2 linked regions of the Rhodohalobacter sp. SW132 genome follow. The protein of the gene in region 1 interacts with the protein of each later gene in a pairwise test. Links are inferred from orthologs where the notes say so. Each region holds a gene or a part of one and is shown on either strand. Other genes may lie near its edges.

Region 1 (3,238 bases):
TCCGATCGGGTAGTGGTACTGGATGTCGGCCGCAGCCCGCGCATAGTGCGCCAGTTTATCTTCGGGATGATCCGCCACACGCAGATTCTCCTCGCGGATTCCCATATCTTTGTGCCACTGCAGGCGCTTTTCAAGCCAGTCGCCGTAATTCTGTTCATCATCACCCGGCTTCACAAAATATTGCATTTCCATCTGTTCAAACTCTCTCATCCGAAAAATAAACTGACGCGCAACAACCTCGTTCCGGAATGCCTTTCCGATTTGTGCAATACCGAAGGGTACCTGGGCCCGTGCGGTATCCATCACATTTTTATAGTTCACAAAAATTCCCTGCGCAGTCTCCGGGCGGAGGTAGATGGCATCATCATCGCCGGAAGAAGTAGCGCCGTAATGTGTTTTAAACATCAGGTTAAACTGGCGAACGTCGGTCCAGTCAAACGCACCCGATTCCGGCGCACGAATCTCCTCCTCCATAATGATATCGTAGAGATCTTCACAAAGTCCTTTTCGTGTACCGGTGGTATCGAGCTGCTGCTGAAGCTCGTCGGCTTTCTCCTCTTTTCCTTTTTCACGCAGTTTAAGAATATGCTGTTCAATCAGCATATCGGCGCGATACCGTTTTTTCGACTGTTTATCGTCGATCATCGGGTCGTTGAAACCCTCCACGTGGCCGCTCGCTTCCCATGTTTTCGGATGCATGAAAATGGCCGCATCCAGCCCCACGATATTATCGTGCTTGCGCGTCATGGCATTCCACCATTGATCGCGGATATTCTTTTTCAATTCCGCACCAAGCGGACCGTAATCGTAAACCGCAGCAAGACCTCCGTAAATATCGGAAGATTGGTAGATGAATCCCTTTGATTTTGAGAGCGATACAATTTTATCGAGGCTGTCTAAATTTTTCTCGGACATCGTGCGGTTTGTGATCAGATTTTGGTTTAACATTTCCGATTAGCCTGCAAAGATAGCAAAAATCTCTCCTTTGATGAATCGATTGTCTGAATGATTTCCTATTTTTAAAGCTATTCAGAAGTTGAACCGTCCAAAAAACCGCGCGAATTATATACGGTGAGAGTGTTGCCGGTTCAAATAGATCTCTGAATTGTAATTTTAAACATCGAAAACTGAACGAATACAATGTCTGATTATCGTGTAGGAATACTTGGCGCAACCGGCGCTGTGGGGCAAAAATTTATCCGGCTGCTTGAAGGTCACCCCTGGTTTAACATCACATCCCTGGGAGCATCAAGCCGGTCGGCAGGAAAAACATACCGCGAAGCCGCAAATTGGATCGAAGCTACCGCAATGCCGGAATCTGTATCGGGCCTGACTGTTAAAGAGTGCGAACCCGGCCAGTTTCCCGATGTTGATTTTGTATTCTCAGGACTTGATTCTTCTGTTGCGGGAAAAGTGGAGCGCGCATTTGCTGAGGCGGGAATTCCTGTGATCAGCAACGCCAAAAATTTCAGAACCGACCCAACCGTTCCGTTGCTGATCCCGGAAGTGAACCCGGATCATATCGATCTGATAAAATCCCAATCATTTACTGAAGATGGGTCCGGATGGATTATCACCAATCCCAACTGTGTGGCGGTTCCGCTAACTACATCGCTGAAGCCTCTGTTTGATGAGTATGGAGTAGAAAGCGTGATTCTCACATCTATGCAGGCAATTTCCGGCGCGGGTTATCCCGGAGTGCCAAGTCTCGATATTTTGGGAAATGTGGTCCCGCTGATCTCTGATGAAGAGCCTAAAATCCATGCTGAGCCTCTGAAACTTCTTGGAAACCTGGAAGATGGAAAACTAACCCATGCCGATTTCCCGGTTCAGGCAACGGCAACACGTGTTCCGGTGATTAACGGCCATATGCTTGCAGTAACGGTTGGATTGAAGAAAAAACCCGGTTCCGCTGAAGAGGTGAAAGAGTTGTACAGAAACTGGAAAAGCCCCATTGCGGACCTGGATCTGCCATCGGCTCCGGAGTACCCGATATTTTATCATGATGATGAGCGGTATCCCCAGCCCCGTATGCATGCAGATGCCGAAAAAGGGATGCGCACTTCAGTCGGGCGAATGCGGTCCTCGAACGTGCTGGATCTGTCGTACGTAGCGATGGCCCACAACACCGTGCGCGGAGCAGCCGGCGGTGCCATTCTGAACGCCGAACTGCTGGTGCGAAAAAAATACCTGTAAACAGGAGATGCAGTTAAGCAGTGTGTCAGAATTCAGTGTGTCAGGGCATAAGTTGACGCAGCCAACTTCCCTGCACCCTGCCGGTGCCTTTTCCGGTCCCGACGAATGCCGGGGCACCCTGCCACGCACAACACGCACTGTTAAGGTACAGGTTTTTTAAAATACCGGAGCTCATGTGCGGTCATTTCCTTTCCCAGGATCATTAAACAGCGAAAAAAAGATTTAAAAAAATCTGTAAGGGTTTGCTGTTTTTTGGACCATACATACAGAGAACACGATACACGTAGACAAATTTGGGAGTGACAGAGCAACACTTCCCAAATGTCCTTCAAAAAGCCGGGGTTGATCCTCCGGCTTTTATTTTTTACCCCAGGAAGAGAGAATTAAAAACCGATGAGAGAGGTCAGGCGAGATGAAACACGTTTGGTATATTCTTATTTGTATGCTGTTTTGTTTTGAGCATGCTGAATCACAGGTTCTGGTGATGCACGAAACGTTCGAAGATCAGGATCTGAGCAGCAACCCGGCCTGGACGGGCGATCTTCATGATTTTTCATTTACGGTGGAAAACGGCAATACCCTTCTTCAGCTCAGCGCCAATCCCGACCCCAGCCGTACTCAAATTGCAACACCCTCTGCAGTTGCAACCGGAAGCTGGGAATTTTACATCCGGCAGGAGTTCAATCCATCCAACCTGAATCGCGCGTTTATTTTTCTGATGGCCGACCGGGCCGATCTCAATTACTTGGACGGAAGCAGCGTGAATGGCTATGCGGTACGAACGGGTGACAACGATACTCCCCGGCGAATGAAACTGGTTCGATTTGACAATGGAAATCAAACGGTATTAACTGAATCGGAAACTGAGCTGCAGGAGGGTGGTGAGTACCGGGTGAACGTTACGCGGTCGGAAGACGGTGTCTGGCAGCTCTATCTTTCTGAAGGATTTGATTCAGTTCCAGCAGCTGATGCGGAACCGGTCACAGATCTTGTTCATCAGTCATCAGAATATTTTGGATTGCTGATGAGGTATTCATCCGCA
Region 2 (3,142 bases), on another replicon or contig:
GAAAAGCATTAACGTAAGCAGTGAAGGTGGTATGTTTGAAGGTATACTTGCCGTCTATATTAATGATCTGGATCATCTGGAACGTGTTATACAGCGTCTGGAGAGGGTTGAAGGTGTTAAAAATGTAATGCGGTACGAATAACACAATTCTTACGTTGGCTATAAGCCTAATCAAAAAAATTTAATAAATTTTCTAATGCGAAGTCTTTATTTTTAAAGTGCTTAGGTTAGAAAGGTATTTGTTTTAAAATTAAATAAATTAAGATGGTGACATACACAAAGCGTGATATCGTACGAGCTGTAGCAGACGAAATGGATGTGCCTTTAAATCAGGCCGAGCCATGGGTAGATACTGTAATTGGCGCACTAAGAGGAAAGATGATGGATGCAGATCCAACATGCAGGATTGAGTTACGGGATTTTGGAGTCTTTGAGGTAAAAGAAACCAAGGCTAAACCCCGGGCCAGAAATCCGAAAACCAATGAGGAAATCTATGTGCCTGCTCACAGAAAAACTCATTTTAAGCCGAGTAAACGGTTGAAGAAATTCCTGAAAACTCCTCTCGAAGAACTTGAGAGCAGCAATGACTAAATGACTGCCGCATACGGTAGATATCTTGGAATTGATGTAGGCAGCAAACGGGTTGGAATTGCCAGATCTGACCTGTTTAAATCTTTTGCATCACCTGTCGGTACCTTTTCTCCAGAAGAGAGCTTTCAGGAGGTGCGGCGGCAGGTTGAGTCGGAAGGACCGATTGAAGGCATCGTTGTCGGTTGGCCGCTCACGCCCCAGGGTGACCCCACACACTCCACTGAATTGGTGAAGGAGTATATTAAGGAACTGGGCAGGAAGTTTCCGGATATCAAAATTCATCGGGAAGATGAACGGTATTCCTCACGCAAAGCCCGCAAAATTCTGGTCGAGTCGGGTGTTCCAAAAAAGAAAAGGGAAGAAAAAGGACGTGTGGATCAGGCAGCTGCTGCTTATCTTTTACAGGAATTTTTAGACTCAAACCCGAATATCTGATATATGTCGATTTTACCAATCGTTACCTACAACGACCCCCTGCTGCGCCAGAAAACCAAAGAATTGCAAGAAAACAGCGATGAGCTTCAGCAGCTGATCAGTGATATGTTTGAAACGATGTACAATTCGAACGGGGTAGGGCTTGCCGCTCCTCAGGTAGGACTCCTTCACCGGCTTTTTGTAATGGATGCTGATGTGATCACCGAAGAACTTGATGAGCCGGATCGCGGACCAAAAGTATTTATAAACCCGGTTATACTTGAAACTTCACCGGAGAAAGTGAAAATGGAAGAGGGGTGCCTGAGCATTCCCGACGTTCGCGATGATGTAAAACGTCCGGTTGATATCAAAGTTCAATATCTTGACCGTGATTTTGAGTCGCACACGGAAGATTTTGGCGGATGGGTGTCACGGATCATTCAGCATGAGTTTGACCATCTTGATGGTGTACTGTTCCTGGATTATCTGAGTGGTTTTCGAACCCGCCTGCATCGCTCAGCGTTAAAAAAAATAGAGAACGGAGAGATGCCCACGGAGTACCCTCTGGTTTCGAAAATGAGCAAAGCGTAGTTGATGAAACCATTGCGAATTATATTTATGGGATCGCCGGATTTCGCAGTTCCTTCTCTTGAGGCGCTTCATAAATCGAGTCATAATATTCTAACCGTGGTTAGCGGAAGCGATAAGCGCCGTCGCCGAAGGGGAGATCCCGAACCAACGGCTGTCAAAAAAAGGGCACAGGAGCTCGGCCTGCCAACACTCGACGCCGATGATATGAAGAGTGAGAAGCTCGCTGATGACCTTCGAACACTCAAACCCGATCTTTTTGTGGTGGTTGCATTTAAGATACTCCCGAAACGCCTCCTGGAAATCCCCGCAATCGGATCTATTAATCTTCACGCTTCGCTGTTGCCGGCATACCGTGGCGCCGCACCGATTCACTGGGCGGTGATCAATGGAGAAAAAGAGACCGGCTGTACGGTGTTTTTCCTCGATCAGCAGGTGGATACCGGAGAAATTCTAAAGCAGAGCCGGGTTGTTATCTCCGAAAATGATACCACCGGGGATGTCTACAATAAACTGATGCAAAACGGTGCAGATTTGATTGTCCAGTCCGCCAACCTGATTGCAGAAGGCGAGTTTGAGACGTACGCTCAGGATCATAGTAAAGCCACCCCTGCCCCAAAACTGTTTAAAGAGAACACCAGAATTGATTTTGCAAAACCTGCACAAGAAATTCATAACCTGATTCGCGGTCTGAATCCTTTCCCAGTTGCATGGTGCACCTATAAAGGTAAGAAAATGAATGTTTACCAATCAGCTATTGACCAGGAAGCCGGATTGAAACAGGGGGAGTTGAAGTTTGAAGATGAAAAACTCCTTGCCGGAACCGGGGATGGGTCGATTGAATTGAAAGAAGTTCAGCTTCCGGGCGGGAAACGGATCAGCGGAGCGGAGTTTGGCCGCGGATTCGAAACAAATATCATACTTAACGAAAGTTGATTCACTAAAATCCGGTTCCAAAACAACGAGGCTGTCCGAAAGAGGAGTATCCTGCAATTTCCATTATGGAATCTTTTATGTGGATGGATACGCTCATTTTTTGAATCCATCAATACATCGCCCGCCGGAAGGTATCTTATCCCTGTTACAGGCAGTAGATGCTATCGACGGGACTTGGCATGACGGAATTGATGATGAATATTCTTCTTGACCGCCCTTTTTTGACTGCCTCAGAAAGTAGATCTGTTGGTTATGATAGTTTCCGGCATTCTGATTATACTGCAGTTTGATTGCAGAAATTTTGCAGTTTTACAGATACCGGTTGATTAAGATCAATTTATTTGAGATATACCGTCAGAATTTTTCTGAAAAATAAAGACCTCACTTTTAAACAAAATATTTTGCCATCATGGAGTCATCTCCCTTATTACAAGCCGCTAAAGATGGAAATCTCGAAACCGTAAAGAATCTGCATCTCGAAGGTGCCGATCTTAACGAAACTCACAAGAACGGTTCGAGCGCGCTTATTTTTGCAGCCGAAAACGGCCATCTGGATGTTGTTCAGTACCTGATTGAAAACGGAGCCGATCCTGGTGTACAGACAAGAATGGGC

What was found.
Region 2: the proteins of asd (region 1) and def interact in binary tests that used the Escherichia coli proteins (3 or more experiments, as listed by UniProt). The link is inferred for Rhodohalobacter sp. SW132 from one-to-one orthologs.

What each region holds. Positions count from the first base shown.
Region 1 is NZ_QUOK01000008.1:238,273-241,510, reverse strand. What follows is about bases 261-3,168. They hold asd (aspartate-semialdehyde dehydrogenase), read left to right. Parts: upstream 261-1,140; coding sequence 1,141-2,196; downstream 2,197-3,168. Other genes in these bases: DYD21_RS15335 (lamin tail domain-containing protein), read left to right, coding at 2,681-3,168; DYD21_RS15345 (glycine--tRNA ligase), read right to left, coding at 261-915. Outside these bases: more of DYD21_RS15345, read right to left, coding at 1-260; more of DYD21_RS15335, read left to right, coding at 3,169-3,238.
Region 2 is NZ_QUOK01000009.1:45,037-48,178, reverse strand. What follows is about bases 1-2,812. They hold def (peptide deformylase), read left to right. Parts: upstream 1-1,029; coding sequence 1,030-1,596; downstream 1,597-2,812. Other genes in these bases: fmt (methionyl-tRNA formyltransferase), read left to right, coding at 1,600-2,529; ruvX (Holliday junction resolvase RuvX), read left to right, coding at 592-1,026; DYD21_RS15605 (HU family DNA-binding protein), read left to right, coding at 265-591; DYD21_RS15610 (bifunctional (p)ppGpp synthetase/guanosine-3',5'-bis(diphosphate) 3'-pyrophosphohydrolase), read left to right, coding at 1-142. In the rest of the region: DYD21_RS15585 (ankyrin repeat domain-containing protein), read left to right, coding at 2,939-3,142. UniProt on the Escherichia coli protein: Removes the formyl group from the N-terminal Met of newly synthesized proteins. Requires at least a dipeptide for an efficient rate of reaction. N-terminal L-methionine is a prerequisite for activity but the enzyme has broad specificity at other positions.